3 regions of the Streptomyces sp. NPDC104367 genome follow, and region 2 is predicted to be linked to each of the others. Evidence: predicted binding sites of a transcription regulator. Region 2 holds the regulator's gene; each other region holds the start of a gene.

Evidence for each region. The regulator HspR, encoded in region 2, represses chaperone genes until heat shock. The targets are predictions, from matches to a motif close to TTGAGNNNNNNNNNCTCAA.
Region 1: lon (endopeptidase La) is a predicted target of HspR. The motif match lies at 2,356-2,374, and genes of this name have one in related genera.
Region 3: dnaK (molecular chaperone DnaK) is a predicted target of HspR. The motif match lies at 2,428-2,446, and genes of this name have one in related genera.

Annotation. Positions count from the first base shown of each region.
Region 1 covers NZ_JBVJND010000010.1:171,801-177,167, reverse strand. The annotation lists gene lon (endopeptidase La) at 1-2,333, opposite strand, end outside; gene ACZ619_RS17505 (sulfatase family protein) at 2,859-4,343, shown strand; gene ACZ619_RS17500 (rhomboid-like protein) at 4,348-5,127, opposite strand; gene ACZ619_RS17495 (TetR/AcrR family transcriptional regulator) at 5,255-5,367, opposite strand, start outside.
Region 2 covers NZ_JBVJND010000005.1:44,495-49,861, reverse strand. The annotation lists gene ACZ619_RS09220 (alpha-E domain-containing protein) at 1-236, shown strand, start outside; gene ACZ619_RS09215 (transglutaminase family protein) at 238-1,080, shown strand; gene ACZ619_RS09210 (sugar ABC transporter substrate-binding protein) at 1,165-2,268, opposite strand; gene ACZ619_RS09205 (heat shock protein transcriptional repressor HspR) at 2,629-3,075, opposite strand; gene dnaJ (molecular chaperone DnaJ) at 3,081-4,259, opposite strand; gene grpE (nucleotide exchange factor GrpE) at 4,305-4,961, opposite strand; gene dnaK (molecular chaperone DnaK) at 4,958-5,367, opposite strand, start outside.
Region 3 covers NZ_JBVJND010000027.1:11,018-16,384, reverse strand. The annotation lists gene ACZ619_RS32845 (VWA domain-containing protein) at 1-1,012, opposite strand, end outside; gene ACZ619_RS32840 (hypothetical protein) at 1,002-1,778, opposite strand; gene ACZ619_RS32835 (OsmC family peroxiredoxin) at 1,929-2,354, shown strand; gene dnaK (molecular chaperone DnaK) at 2,491-4,338, shown strand; gene narI (respiratory nitrate reductase subunit gamma) at 4,360-5,082, opposite strand; gene narJ (nitrate reductase molybdenum cofactor assembly chaperone) at 5,079-5,367, opposite strand, start outside.

The DNA of each region.
Region 1 (5,367 bases), on a different contig from region 2:
GCGTGGACGTCGAGCTTGTCCAGCACCTCGGCCGGGACGTCGTCCAGGTCGGGTTCGTTGCGCTTGGGGATGACCACGGTGGTCACCCCGGCGCGGTGGGCGGCGAGCAGCTTCTGCTTCACGCCGCCGATCGGCAGCACCCGGCCGGTCAGCGAGACCTCGCCGGTCATCGCCACGTCCGTGCGGACCAGCCGCCCGGAGAGCAGCGACGCGAGGGCCGTGGTCATCGTGACACCGGCGCTCGGGCCGTCCTTGGGGACCGCGCCCGCCGGGAAGTGGATGTGCACGCCCCGGTCCTTCAGGTCGCCGACCGGGAGTTCCAGTTCGGCACCGTGCGAGCGCAGGAAGGACAGCGCGATCTGCGCGCTCTCCTTCATCACGTCGCCCAGCTGGCCGGTCAGGGTCAGTCCCGCCGCGCCCGTCTCCGGATCGGCCAGCGACGCCTCCACGAAGAGGACGTCACCGCCCGCTCCGGTGACCGCGAGGCCGGTGGCCACGCCCGGCACCGCCGTACGCCGCTCGGCCGGGTCCTGGGCGGACTCGGGCACGTGGTGCGGCCGGCCGATCAGGGCGCGCAGGTCCTCGTCCCTGACGGTGAACGGCAGCTCCCGGTCGCCGAGTTCGTGCTGGGCCGCGATCTTGCGCAGCAGCCGGGCGATCGACCGCTCCAGGGTGCGCACGCCCGCCTCGCGGGTGTACTCGCCGGCGAGCCTGCGCAGCGCGCTCTCGTCGAGCGTCACCTCGTCCCCGGCGAGGCCCGCCCGCTCCAGCTGGCGCGGGAGCAGGTGGTCACGGGCGATGACGACCTTCTCGTCCTCGGTGTAGCCGTCGAGGCGGACCAGCTCCATACGGTCGAGCAGGGCCTCCGGAATGGCTTCCAGCACGTTCGCCGTGGCGAGGAACACCACGTCGCTCAGGTCGAGCTCGACCTCCAGGTAGTGGTCGCGGAAGGTGTGGTTCTGCGCCGGGTCGAGGACTTCGAGCAGGGCGGCCGCCGGGTCGCCCCGGAAGTCGGACCCCACCTTGTCGATCTCGTCCAGCAGGACGACCGGGTTCATCGAGCCGGCCTCCTTGACCGCCCGCACGATCCGGCCGGGCAGCGCGCCGACGTACGTACGGCGGTGGCCGCGGATCTCCGCCTCGTCCCGCACCCCGCCGAGGGCGACGCGGACGAACCTGCGCCCCATCGCGTGCGCGACGGACTCGCCGAGCGAGGTCTTGCCGACGCCGGGCGGGCCGACCAGGGCCAGCACGGCACCGCCGCGGCGCCCGCCGATGACCCCGAGGCCCCGGTCGCTGCGGCGCTTGCGCACCGCCAGGTACTCGGTGATCCGCTCCTTCACGTCCTCCAGGCCGGCGTGCTCGGCGTCCAGGACCGCCTTGGCGCCCTGGATGTCGTACGCGTCCTCGGTGCGCTCGTTCCACGGCAGTTCCAGCACCGTGTCCAGCCAGGTGCGGATCCACGAGCCCTCGGGCGACTGGTCGCTGGACCGCTCCAGCTTGTCGACCTCCTTGAGGGCGGCCTCGCGGACCTTCTCGGGCAGGTCGGCGGCCTCCACGCGGGCGCGGTAGTCGTCGGACTCCTCGCCGTCGCTCTTCTCGCCGTTCAGCTCGCGCAGTTCCTTGCGGACGGCTTCCAGCTGGCGGCGGAGCAGGAACTCGCGCTGCTGCTTGTCGACGCCCTCCTGGACGTCCTTGGCGATGGTCTCGGCCACGTCCTGCTCGGCGAGGTGGTCGCGGAGCTGCTGGGTGGCGAGCCCGAGGCGGGCGACCGCGTCGACGGTCTCCAGGAGCTCGACCTTCTGGTCGGTGGTCAGGAAGGGTGAGTAGCCGGAGTTGTCGGCGAGCTGGGACACGTCGTCGATGGCCTGGACGCGGTCCACGACCTGCCAGGCGCCGCGCTTGCGCAGCCAGGCGGTGGCCAGGGCCTTGTACTCCTTGACCAGTTCGGTGACATGGCCGGGCAGCGGCTCCGGGACGTTCTCGTCGATGCGGGTTCCCTCGACCCACAGGGCGGCGCCGGGGCCGGTCGTGCCGGCGCCGATGCGGACGCGGTAGCGGCCGCGGATCAGCGCGCCGGGGTCGCCGTCGGCGAGGCGGCCGACCTGCTCCACGGTGCCGAGCACGCCGGTGCCCGGGTAGGCCCCGTCGACCCTTGGCACCAGCAGCACCCTGGGCTTGCCGGGCTCGTTGCGGGCGGCGGCCTGCGCGGCCTCCACGGCGGCGCGCACATCGGGATCCTTCAGGTCCAGCGGGACCACCATCCCGGGCAGCACGACCTCGTCGTCGAGCGGCAGCACAGGCAGGGTGAGTGATGCGGACGTCGAAGCCATGATCTCCCCTTCGGCAGTCAACTTGAGCTATGCCGACTCAATGTCGAAGCCCCCCGGAATGTTCCCACCCCCGTGTTCGCTGTCAGCGATCCCCACCTGACCTGGCCAAACAGGGGCGTGCAGGCGAGAACAGCGGGGGGTGAGGGCACATTCCCTTCGACCCCGGGGGCGTCCTCACGGGGGGTGGGCATCTCCGCCGCCACGGCGCCCAGCCCCCAACGGCGCAGCCCGGCGGCGCCGAGCCCGCGGGGCGGGCCGCCGTTGCGTGGTGCGGGTGCGTCGCGGCTGGGCGCGTGGGCCCTCGCGCCCCTTCCGCGGCCGATCCGGGCGTGGGGCGCGGGCGGTGGGGTGGGAAAAGGTGTGGGGCGGTGACCGTATGGTGGGGTGCCGGGATTCCCCGAAGGCATTGCCATGACTCCGCAAGGCCACCGCTACATCACTGCAACGCAACTCACAGGAAAGCAACCGAAACTGCCAGCTGGTTCACAGTGAACGGGGTGCGCAAACGGGGACTTGGGGGGATTCATGGGTGAGAAACCGATGCGTGGGCCGGGACGGCGGGCGGTACTCACCGGCGCGGCCGTGGTCGCGGCAGGCGCGGCCGTCCCACTGGCCGTACGCGCCGCGGACGACACCGACCACGGCACCCCCACCCCCGGCCGCACCGCCTCCGCCGCCCCCGTCGCGAGCCGCCCGCCCGCCTCCCCCCTCCCCCGCACCGACCCGCGCCCGAACATCCTCTTCGTCCTCACCGACGACCAGCCCAAGGAGACGGACTGGGCGGTCCGCCGCACCGCCGACTGGCTGGGCGGACAGGGCGTGACCTTCGCCCGCGCGCACGCCAACACCCCGCTCTGCGCGCCCTCCAGGTCCACGATCATGTCGGGGCGCTACGCCCACAACCACGGCGTCCTCGACACCCGCCACCCCTACCACCTGGACCAGCACACCACCGTCCAGCGCCAGTTGCACGAGGCCGGCTACCGCACCGGCCTGTTCGGCAAGTACCTCAACTTCTGGCACACCGGCGACAACCCGCCCCACTTCGACGAGTGGCTCCTCCAGGAACCCGTGGCGTACTACGACGGCCACTACAACGACAACGGCACGGTCCGGAACATCCCCGGCTACAACACCACCGTCATCCGCGACCGCACCCTCGCCTTCATCGAGCGGTCCCGCACCGACACCCGGCCCTGGTTCGCGTACGTCGCCACCCGCAGCGCGCACGAACTCAACATCCCGGAGCGGAAGTACGCCCGCACGAGCGTCCCGGACTGGCCCGGCCGCCCCTCCGTGTTCGAGAGCGACAAGAGCGACAAGCCGCCGTTCCTCCGGAAGTCCGAGCACACCTACGCCCAGGGCAGGGCGCTGCGCACCCGCCAGTTGCGCACGCTGCTCTCGGTGGACGACGCGATGCAGGACTTCCACGACAAGCTGCGGGAGCTGGGCCAGCTGGAGAACACCCTCGTGGTGTACACCAGCGACCACGGGCTGTGCTGGGCGGACCACGGCTGGCTGCGCAAGTCGGTGCCGTACCGGCCGAGTCTGGAGGTGCCGTTCTGGCTGTCCTGGCCGGCGCACGGCCTCGGCGGGGGCACCGTCGACGACCGTCTCACCGGCCATGTCGACATCGCCCCGACCTTCCTGGACGCGGCCCGCGTCACCCCGGACACCCCGCACGACGGCCACTCGCTGCTCGACGCCCGCAACGACCGCGAACAACTGCTCGCCGAGTGGTGGTGGAACCGGCAGGACCAGGAGCCGATCCACACCTGGGCCACCCACATCGGCAGGACCACGCAGTACACGGAGTACTACCGCACCCGCCTCGACAACCGGGGCCGCCCCACCCAGGGCGACGGCGCCGTCCTCTTCCGCGAGCTGTACGACCTGAGGAACGACCCCTACCAGCTGACCAACCGGCTCCACGGCGCGACCGCCGGGCAGGAACGTGCCCTGGGCGCAGCCGGGTTGGCGAAGGGTCTGGCGGCGGCGCGCGCCGCCTGAGCCGCTACCGCCGCGCGGGCGTCCGGCCGGCGCCGCCGGGGTGACGGTCGGCGCGCCAACGGCGCACCGCCGGCCAGAGCGCCGTGCCGACGGCCAGGGAGATCAGGTGGCCCCAGTCGGTCATCGGGTCCCGGAAGGCGATCAGGTCCGCGAGCAGGCCGGAGCCGACCAGTGCGAGCAGGGGCCAGCGCAGCCAGGGGGCGAGCAGGCCGCAGAGCGCGCCGATGCTGGCGGCGACGCCGAAGCTGATGCCGTAGTCGAGGCGGTGCAGCGAGGTGCCGGGGAGGTGGCCGGCCAGGACCGCGAGGCCGACCGGGACCTCGGTCGCGAGGGTGGCCAGGACGTGGCCCGCCAGGAAGACGCAGATCGCGCGGGCGCCGCCTATCCGCCGTTCCAGCGCGGTCAGCACCAGCACGAAGGCGAGCGCGTACGGGGACAGCAGCCCCCCGGCGATCCACAGCGCGCTGGCCAGCAGGACGAAGACCGGGGTGCGCACGAGGTGGGCGACGTCGGTGCTGGAGTCCTGGTGGACCGCGTCGAGCAGGGCGGGGCTGGCGTAGACGGCGAAGAGCGAGGTGAGGGCGAGGAGCGCCGTGTAGGCGAAGGTGACGGGGGTGCCGGCGGGGCTGGGGAGCAACCGCCAGGGGCGCAGCCGGCGGACCGGGGCGGCGCGCCGTACGGCGGACGCGGCGGCGGGGACCCGCTGGCGGGGCATGCCCTCCAGGAGGGCGGGGCCGGGAAGGGGCGGGGCCTGGGTGACGTCGGCCGTCGCGGCGGGTTCCACGGTGGGGCGCTCCTTCCGTTCCCGCCCAGCCTTCGGCTCCGCGGGCGCCGCTGTCTATGACCGACGCCACCGCAGAGCCGATTCACAGCAAGCTCTCATCCTTGTGGCGCGCCCCGGCTCCCCTGCCTCAGATCCCCTCCGGCAGCCCCGTCCCGGCCACCGTGATCGCGCGCAGCAGCCGGTCGGCGTAGCGGTGGAAGGCCGTGACCATGTCGAAGCCGCCCGGGTCGAGCACGTACT
Region 2 (5,367 bases):
TGACCACGGCCGAGGAGTGCCTGGCCGCGCTCGGCCGGCCCCGCCAGGACCCGGCGCGCTCGCCGGTCGGGCGGGTGCGCACCCGTCTCGAGTACCTGGACACGCACGCCCTGGAGGGCCAGCTGCCGGTGCTGCTGCGCGATCTGCAGCAGGCCTGCATGGCGTCCGCCGACGCGGTCGCGGAGCGGTTCTTCCCGTACCAGGGGCCCGTCGAGTGGGCCCAGGAAGGAGCGTGACATGGCCCGTCGCCTCCGCATCGAGCACACCACCCGCGTCGCGTACGCGCAGCCCGCGGCCTCCTCGCACAACGAGGTCCGGATGACCCCGCTGACCCTGCCGGGGCAGACGACGCTGGACGCGCGGGTCACCGTCAGTCCGGCGACGTCCGTCTGGTCGTACTGGGACTACTGGGGCACCCAAGTCACCGGCTTCGACCTGCTGGAGCCGCACGGGGACCTGACGATCACCGCGTCGAGCCTGGTGGAGACGTCGGCGCCGGGGCCGCTGCCCGAGCCGCCGGACTGGGACGAGCTGGCCGAACGGGCGGGCGGGTCACGGCTGCTGGAGTTCACGGCCGGCACGGCCCGTACGTCGGTGCCGGGGAAGCTGGTGCGCAAGGCGCTGGGCGCCGCCGCCGGGCTGGGGCCGCACGAGGCCGCGGTGGCCGTCTCCGGGATGGTCGCCGACCGGGTGGCGTACCTGCCCGGGGTGACCGGGGTGAACACCTCGCCCGCTCAGGCGTGGGCCCAGCGGGCGGGCGTCTGCCAGGACATCACGCATCTGACGGTCGCCCTGCTGCGCGGCCTCGGCCTGCCGACCCGGTACGTCTCGGGATACCTGCACCCGGAGCGGGAGGCGGAGCTGCACCGGCCCGTCGCCGGGCAGAGCCACGCCTGGGTCGAGTACTGGGCGGGCGAGTGGTGCGGGTACGACCCGACGAACCGGGCGCGGGCCGGGGAGGACCACGTGGTCGTGGGCCGGGGCCGGGACTACGACGACGTGACCCCGCACAAGGGCGTCTACCGCGGGGTCCCCGGCGGCGCCCCGGAGGTGAGCGTGGAGTTCACCAGGGTCGCCTGAACGGCGTCGTCCCGCGCCCCGGGGCTGGTCCGGGGCGCGGGACGACGTTGCCGGCGGCGCCCGCTGTCCGCGGGCCCGCCCCGGCTACTTGAGGCCCACCGCCGCGCACGCGGTCTTGTAGGCGGCGGTGCAGATCTGCGAGACCTTGAAGATGCCGTCGGCGACGACGGTGTCCTTGATCTTGCTCTTCGTCACGGCGCTGACCTGCACCAGCTGGGACGGGATGTCCTTGTTGGTGGGGCTGTCCACCTGGTCCTGGGTGAGGGCGTCGAACTGGATGTCCTTGCCCTGCACCTTGTAGACGGCCATCTCGGCGGCGGCCTCGGCCTCGTCCGGGTAGGGCTTGTAGACGGTCATGTACTGCTCGCCGATGAGGATCCGCTGGATGGCGTCGAGGTCGGCGTCCTGCCCGGTGATGGGCGGCATGGTGGTGACGCCGGCGTTCTTGAGGGCCTTGACGATGCCGCCCGCCATGGCGTCGTTGGCGGAGTAGACCGCGGCGATGTTGTCCTTGCCGATCGTCTCGACCGCCTTGGTGACCTCCTTCTGGGCGATCACCGGGTCCCAGTCCTTGGTGTCGTAGCTGGCCGCGATGGTCACCTTGCCGTTCAGCTCGGACACGGCGCCCGTCTTGAACTGCTTGGCGTTCGGGTCGGTCGGCGAGCCGTTGACCATGACGACCTTGTCGGAGGTGTCGACCTCGGAGCCGAGCGCCTCCAGCAGGGTGCGGGCCTGCACCTCGCCCACGAGCTCGTTGTCGAAGGAGACGTAGGAGTCGATCGGGCCCTCGGCGAGGCGGTCGTAGGCGATGACCGGGACGCCCGCCTCCTTGGCCTTCTTCACCGACTTCGCGATGCCGTGCGCGTCGACCGAGTCGAGGATGATCACGTCGACCTTGTCGTCGATCATCTTCTGCATCTGCGTCGCCTGCTTGGCGGCGGACGACCCGGCGTTGGCGTACTCGACCTGGCCCTCGTTGTCGGTGAGCTCCGCGATCTTCGCCTTCATGATCGGGTAGTCGAAGTTCGTGTACCGGGTGTTGATGATGTCCGGCATCAGGATGCCGACCTTCACGTCATTGCCCTTGGTCGGGCTCGCGGACGTCGAGGACCCCGTCGCGTTGAGCCCGCACCCGGCGAGCGAGAGGGTCATCGTGGACGCGGCCACAAACATGGCTATTCGACGCATTCGGGGGCTCACTTCAGGTGCGTTCCGGACGTGGGGCTGCTCTGCGACCCAGGGGTCTGAAAAGCCAACGCGTCAGCCGCACCCGGCGTCAAGCGGAATCACTTAACGAGTGCGCAACACCACTCTCCGCAGCACCTGTGAAGATTGAGCGGAACCGCCTCCAAACACCCTTTACGGGGCCTGCACCAAAGGGAGTTCACGCGCAGACGAAGATCGTCACGGCCAACGCGGTTCCTCACGGGCCGACATCGGCGACGGCCAGGACGACCGGCGGGACGGCCAGGACGACCGGCGGGACGGCCGGAACGACGGGAAGGGCCCGGAGAGTCCTCCGGGCCCTTCCCTCGCGTACGGGTGCGCCTAGTCCTTGGCCTTCTTCGGCCGCCACACCACCAGCGCGCTGGTCTGCTGGACCTCCTGGTACGGGACCAGGTCGCGGCGGTAGGAGGCGTGCACGGCGGCCTCACGCTGCTGCATCGCGGCCGCCGCGCCGTCGACCGCCGCCTGGAGTTCGGCGACACGCTGCTGGAGCGCGACGACCTGGTTCTCCAGTTCGATGATGCGCTTGATGCCGGCCAGGTTGATGCCCTCGTCCTGCGACAGCGCCTGCACCTGACGGAGCAGTTCGATGTCACGGGCCGAGTAGCGACGGCCCCGCCCGGCCGTGCGGTCCGGGGAGACCAGGCCGAGACGGTCGTACTGGCGCAGCGTCTGCGGGTGCAGTCCGGAGAGCTGGGCCGCCACCGAGATGACGTAGACCGGGGTCTCCTCGGTCAGTTCATACGGATTACGTCGACGGCCGTCCATCTCTGTCATGCTCCCTTCGCGGCCTCGAACAGCTCGGCCCGCGGGTCCTCACCCGCGGTCGCCTCGCGATACGCCTCCAGCGCGTCACGAGCCTTCCCCGACAGGTCCTTCGGAACACTCACCTCGACGGTGACCAACAGGTCTCCGCGGGTGCCGTCCTTGCGGACCGCGCCCTTGCCCCGGGCGCGCATGGTCCGCCCGTTGGGTGTGCCCGGCGGCAGCTTGAGGGTGACCGGCGGTCCGCCCAGGGTCGGGACCCTGACCTCGCCGCCGAGCGCGGCCTCGGTGAAGGTCACCGGGACGGTCACCGTGAGGTTGTCCTCCTTGCGGCCGAACACCGGGTGGCCGTCCACGTGGACCATCACGTACAGGTCGCCGGCCGGGCCGCCGCGCTCGCCCGGCGCGCCCTTGCCGCGCAGCCGGATGCGCTGCCCGTCCGTCACCCCGGCGGGGATGCGGACCTGCATGGTCCGGGACGACTTGGCACGCCCGCTGCCCTTGCAGTCCACGCAGGGGTTCTCCGCGATCAGACCGCGGCCCTTGCAGTCCGGGCAGGGGTCGGTGAGCGAGAAGCCGCCGCCCGATCCCCGCGCCACCTGGCCGGTGCCGACGCAGGTCGGGCACACCCGGGGCGTGCCGTTCGCGTCGCCGGTGCCCGAACAGGCCTTGCAGGGGGCCTGCGAGGACATCCGCAGCGGGACCGTGGCGCCCTCGATGGCCTCCGTGAAGCTCAGCGTGACCTCGGACTCGATGTCCTGGCCACGCCTGGGCTGGGGGCGCTGGCCCGCGCCCCCGCCCCGGTTGAACAGGCCCCCGAGGACGTCGCTGAAGCCGCCGCCGCCTCCGCCGAAGCCGCCCTGGCCCTGGGCGTTGCCCCCGAAGAGGTCGCCCAGGTCGAAGTTGAAGTTGCCGCCGCCCGCGCCCGGCCCCGGGCGGAACCCGCCGTTGCCGAAGAGGGCGCGGGCCTCGTCGTACTCCTTGCGCTTCTTGGGGTCGCCGAGGATGTCGTTCGCCTCGGAGATCTCCTTGAAGCGCTCCTCGGCCCTGGCGTTGCCCTTGTTGGCGTCCGGGTGGAACTCGCGGGCGAGCTTCCGGTACGCCTTCTTGATCTCGGCCTCGGTGGCGTCCTTGGGGACGCCGAGGACCTTGTAGTAGTCCTTCTCGATGAAGTCCTTGGTGCTCATCCCCGACGCGCCCCCTTCCCGGTGATCCGCCTGTTGTCTACGACGTCAGCCCTCCTCAGGGCCGTTGTCCTTCTCGTCCGCCGCCGCGGGGGCCTCCTCGGTCCCCTCGGCCTTCACCGGGGTCGCCCCCGGCTGCGGTTCCGCGACCGCCACCCGCGCGGGGCGGATGGTGCGCTCGCCGAAGCGATACCCGGGCTGCAGAATCGCCACGCACGTCGTCTCGGTGACGTCCGGCGCGTAGCTGTGCATCAGCGCCTCGTGGATCGTCGGGTCGAAGGGCTCGCCCTCCTTGCCGAACTGCTGCAGGCCCATCTTCGCCGCGACCGTCTCCAGCGACTCGGCCACCGACTTGAAACCGCCGACCAGCTCGCCGTGTTCCCGGGCGCGGCCGATGTCGTCGAGCACGGGCAGGAGTTCGGTCAGGAGGTTCGCGATGGCGATCTCCCGGACCGTGACCCGGTCGCGCTCCACGCGGCGGCGGTAGTTCTGGTACTCGGCCTGCAGGCGCTGGAGGTCCGCGGTGCGCTCGCCGAGCGCGGTGCGTACCTGGTCCAGCTGGGCCGTCAGGCCGGCCAGCTGTGCGCTTGAGTCCCCGGCCGGGGCCGCCCCCTGTGCGGGGGCGGCCTTCGGCTCGGCGTCGTCGGGGGTGGCGCCGGAGGGGACGTCGGGCTTCTCCTCGAAGCCCGGGGTCTCCTCCGTCACGCGGCACCGTCCTTGCGCTCGTCGTCGACGATCTCGGCGTCCACCACGTCGTCGGCCGCGTCACCGGCGGGGGCACCGCCGGCGGCGGCACCCGAGGCCTGGGCGTCGGCGTACATGGCCTGGCCCAGCTTCTGGGAGACGGCCGCGACCTTCTCGGTGGCGGTGCGGATCTCGGCGGTGTCCTCGCCCTTGAGCTTCTCCTTCAGCTCGGCGATGGACTCCTCGACCTCGGTCTTGATCTCGCCCGGGACCTTGTCCTCGTTGTCCTTGAGGAACTTCTCGGTCTGGTAGACGAGCTGCTCGCCCTGGTTGCGGGTCTCGGCGGCCTCGCGGCGGCGGTGGTCCTCCTCCGCGTACTGCTCGGCCTCCTGGCGCATGCGGTCGACCTCGTCCTTCGGCAGCGAGG
Region 3 (5,367 bases), on a different contig from region 2:
GCACGGAGCGCGTCCCGAAGGCGTTGTTCCGCCGGACGTAGAGGCCGTCGCGGGGGAGGGGGCGGCTGGTGTCGCGGGGGGTGTGACCGGGGCCGCGCGGCGGCGGGTACGCGGCGGACGTGGGTGCGGCGGGCGCGGAGAGGCGGTGCGAGTCGTAGCTGTACGACCTCGGCATCGCGCTCATGGGGGCCGCCGTCGCGTGTTCGTCGCGGCCGGGCGGCGCGGAGGTGTCGGGCTCGCGCATGCTCCCCACCACGAGCGACTCCGGCCTGCCCCGCATGCTCTCCAGGTCCCTGAGGTGCGGTCCGGTGATGTCGGCGGGCGTCGTCGGACCGGGCGCGCCCAGGGGCTCCGGGCGATCGAACCGGCCCGGCGCCGCCGCTCCACGGGTGACGCGTCGCGGCTCCCAGGAGACGACCGGCACACCTCGCTCCAGCCACGACCACAGCATCGAATCGGGATCCGACGGGTCCGGGGCGGGCACGTCCGGGTGGATGAGCACGGTCGCCGTCCGTCGGCCGTAACCGGTGAGCCTGCGGACCAGCCGGATCGAGTCCGGCAGACCCTCGGTGCCGGTGAGCGTGTGTTCGATGCTGAGGCCGAGCCGGTCCGCGACCTCCCGGCGGGCGGCCGGCGGCACCCCGGGGGCGGCCCATACGATCGCCTGATGGCCGAGCAGCCCTACGAGCCCGTCCTCCGCCGTGGCCCGCGCCGGGGTGCACATCCACAGGCCCGCCCCGGCACGGAGTAAGTTCCACACCGCGCCCCCGCTCCCCGGGCCCGTCGCCGTGCGGTACGGCCCTGGGCGGACCAGGAGCACGGCCTCGGGATGTTCCGCGAGCAGCGCGTCGACCTCCTCCGGTGTCCGGGCCGCCGTCTCCAGCGGGGCCAGCGTCAGCTCGGCGGCCCAGGCGCGTACCTTCCGTTCCTCCTCGGCCGTGGCACCCGGCTCCGGGCCTGCGTACAGGATCGCCGTTCGTGCCGCGGCCCCCGTGCTGTCTTCACTCGGCATGAGATCTCTCCGTCGTGCGCGTGGGGAGCGGACACCGCGTCTCCAGCTGCGTGCGTGTGCGCATCCCGCTGTCATCGAACATGTTTTCCGCCCGGAGCCGCCTCAGCCAGGCGTCGAGGTCGGCGCTGAGCCCTGTGCTGTCGTCCGCCAGGCGCGCGGCCCGGTCCCGTCCCGCCGTGTCGTTGCCGAGCAGCAGGAGTGCGATCTTCAGGGCGAGGCTGTGCGGGCTCGTCCGGTCGAGCTGCAACGCCTCCTCGACGTATCCCGATGCGACCACGAGATTGCCCCGGGCCAGGGCGATCCGTGCCTTCCAGTACCAGAACTCCTCCGACTCCCGGTCCAGCCGCGAGGCCTCCAGGGCGCGTTCCGCCGCGTCGGGCTCGTCGGCCTCCACATGACGGCGCACCGTCGTCAGAGAGCGTTCGGCCCGGTCTGTCCCGGCAGGCGCGCGCGAGGCGGCGGTGGCCACCCTGACCACGATGAGCAGAGCCGCCAGCAGGAACAGCAGCAGCATGCCCACCAGCACCAGGAACTGCAGTACGCCCCTGCTCTCGGCGAGCGTCGCGAAGACGCCGAGGATTGCGATGACGAACGCCAGCACGACGACCGCGCCGAACAGCGCGGTGGCCTGCGCGGAGCTCAGGGTCCGGAACATCCGGTTGCGGATGATGTCGCGTACGAGATCCCGGTACAGCAGGTACAGAACGCCGAGGGCGATCCCACCAAATCCGGCTATTCCCCCGAGGACTTGGAAGAGTTCCACCATGGGAGGGACTGTAGGGCTTCCGATTGTCGTCCGGCACCGGATTCACAGACCTTTCCCGGCAGGTCGACGCCTCGATCGACGGGTGGAGGACGGGTGGATGTGATCGGATGGGGGGTCCCAAGGAACAGCCTGAATTCGGAAGGATTCACCGTGGCAACCACGCGCACCGCACACACCGTCTGGGAAGGCAGTCTTCTGGAGGGCAACGGTGTCATCACCTTCGACTCCTCCGGCATCGGCCAGCAGCCGGTGACGTGGGCCTCGCGCTCGCAGGAGGCGAACGGCAAGACCAGCCCCGAGGAGCTGATCGCGGCCGCCCACTCCAGCTGCTTCTCCATGGCCCTGTCGCACGCCCTGGCCGGCGCCGGCACCCCGCCCACCAAGCTGGTCACCAACGCCGACGTCACCTTCCAGCCGGGTGAGGGCATCACCGGGATCCACCTGACCGTCGAGGGCGCGGTCCCCGGCCTGGACGAGGCCGGCTTCGCCGCGGCCGCCGAGGACGCCAAGAAGAACTGCCCGGTCAGCCAGGCCCTGGCCGGCACCACGATCACCCTCGACGCGAAGCTCGCCTGACCTTCGCCTCCCCTCGCGATGCCGCGTCCCGCCCGGCGGGACGCGGCATCGTCGTTCCCCGGGGTACCCGGCATTGACAACGGCCCGCTCAAGTTTTGTGCTGGAGTCGGGGACGCCCGGGCGGAAGGGGACGGACATGGCACGCGCGGTCGGTATCGACCTCGGTACGACGAACTCGGTGGTGGCGGTCCTGGAGGGCGGTGAGCCCGCCGTCGTCGCGAACGCCGAGGGGGCGCGCACCACCCCGTCGGTGGTGGCCTTCGCGAAGAACGGCGAGGTGCTGGTCGGCGAGGTCGCCAAGCGGCAGGCGGTGACCAACGTGGACCGCACCGCGCGCTCGGTGAAGCGGCACATGGGCGACGCGGCCTGGCGGTTCCCGGACGGCGGCTCCGTGGACGGCACCCGGTTCCGGGCCCAGGAGCTGTCGGCGCGGGTGCTGCAGAAGCTGAAGCGGGACGCCGAGGCCTACCTCGGCGAGGACGTCACCGACGCGGTGATCACCGTGCCGGCGTACTTCGACGACGCCCAGCGGCAGGCCACCAAGGAGGCCGGGGAGATCGCCGGCCTGAAGGTGCTGCGGATCATCAACGAGCCGACGGCCGCCGCGCTCGCCTACGGCCTCGACCGGGGCGAGGAGCAGACCGTCCTCGTCTTCGACCTCGGCGGCGGCACCTTCGACGTCTCCCTGCTGGAGATCGGCGACGGCGTGATCGAGGTCAAGGCCACCAACGGGGACACCCTGCTCGGCGGCGACGACTGGGACCAGCGGATCGTCGAGCACCTCGTGAAGCGGTTCAAGGGGCAGCACGGCGTCGACCTCGGCAACGACAGGATGGCGGTGCAGCGGCTGCGCGAGGCCGCGGAGAAGGCGAAGATCGAGCTGTCGTCGTCCACGGAGACCTCGGTCAACCTGCCGTACGTCACCGCCTCCGCCGAGGGCCCGCTGCACCTGGACGAGAAGCTGACGCGGGCCCAGTTCCAGGAGCTGACGGCGGACCTGCTGGACCGCTGCAAGAAGCCGTTCCACCAGGCCGTCAAGGACGCCGGCGTACCGCTGTCCGCGATCGACCACGTCATCCTGGTCGGCGGCTCGACCCGGATGCCCGCGGTCAGCGACCTGGTCAGGGAACTCACCGGCAAGGACCCGCACAAGGGGGTCAACCCCGACGAGGTGGTCGCGGTCGGGGCGGCCCTCCAGGCGGGCGTCATCCGCGGGGACGTGAAGGACGTACTGCTGCTCGACGTCACCCCGCTGTCCCTGGGGATCGAGACCAAGGGCGGCATCATGACCAGGCTGATCGAGCGCAACACCACGATCCCGACCCGCCGTTCGGAGATCTTCACCACCGCCACCGACAACCAGCCCTCGGTCGGCATCCAGGTCTACCAGGGCGAGCGGGAGATCGCCGCCTACAACAAGAAGCTCGGCGTCTTCGACCTGACCGGTCTGCCGCCGGCACCGCGCGGTGTGCCGCAGATCGAGGTGGCCTTCGACATCGACGCGAACGGGATCATGCACGTCTCGGCGAAGGACCTCGCCACCGGCCGCGAGCAGAAGATGACGGTGACCGGCGGCTCCGCCCTGCCCAAGGACGACATCGACCGCATGATGCGCGAGGCCGAGCAGTACGCCGACGAGGACCGCAGGCGCCGGGAGGCGGCGGAGACCCGGAACCAGGCGGAGCAACTCGTCTACCAGACCGAGAACTTCCTGCGGGAGAACGCGGAGCGGGTGCCGGCCGACACCAGGGCCGACGTGGAGACGGCGATCACCGAGCTCAGGGCACTGCTGGAGCGCGACGCCGACACCGCGGAGCTGAGGCAGGGCGTGGAGCGGCTGGCGACGGTCAGCCAGCGGGTCGGGCAGGCCATGTACGCGAGTGCCTCCGGCGGTTCGGCCGAGCGGCAGCGGGCGCCGGAAGCCGACGAGGAGGGCGTGGTGGACGCCGAGATCGTGGACGACGAGAAGGGCACGGCCGGGTAGGCGCCGCCGGAACGGGACGGGTCAGCGGCGGGTCGTTTCCCAGCCCCGGCGGTCCGGGCGGGGACCCAGCTGCCTCGGGTCCCTGCTGCGGTACACCACGTACGGGCGGAAGAGGTACTGGAGCGGGGCGCTGAACATGTGGACCAGGCGGGTGTAGGGGACCAGGGCGATGAGGACCATGCCGACGACCGCGTGGACCTGGTAGAGCACCGGGACGTCCGCCATCAGCTCCGTCCGCGGCCGCAGGGTGAACAGGCTTCGGGCCCAGGGGGCGATCGTCCGGCGGTAGTCGTAGCCGTCGCCCGAGGTATGGCTCAGCTTGGCCGTCATGCCCAGCACGATCGCGGCCACCAGGAACAGGTACATCGCCTTGTCGTTGGCCGTGGTGGCGCGGAAGACGGGGGCGCGGGTGCGGCGGCGGTAGATCAGCAGGGCCAGGCCGGCCACCGTGAGGACGCCCGCGAGGGTGCCGCCGTAGAGGGACAGCAGGTGGTAGGCGTGCTCGCCGACGCCGAGCGCCTGCGTCCAGGACGCCGGGACGAACAGCCCGACGAGGTGGCCGGCGAGGACGAAGAGGATGCCGTAGTGGAAGGCGGGGGAGGCGATGTTGAGCAGCCTGGACTCGTGGACCTGGGACGAGCGGGTGGTCCAGCCGTACTTGTCGTAGCGGTAGCGCCAGACCAGGCCGGCCACGAGGAGGGCGAAGGCGATGTAGGGGAGGGCGCCCCACAGCAGGGTGGTCATCCGCGCCGCCCCTTGCACACGGTCGGCAGCGCGTCGCACACCACGCGGACGACACTGGCGTACGGCGTACCGCACTCCGTCAGCCGGACCCGCAGCCGCTCCAGCGCGTCCCGGTGCTCGGTGAGCAGGTCGGTGTTGCCGGTGCGGGCGGTGAACTCCAGCACGGCGGGCAGGAAGTCGGGGAGTTCCTCGCCGGTGAACTCCATGCCGTACGCCTTGTAGACGTCCTTGAAGCGGACCAGGGACATGCCCCGGCGGCGGGTGTCGCCGTCGTGCCACCAGCTG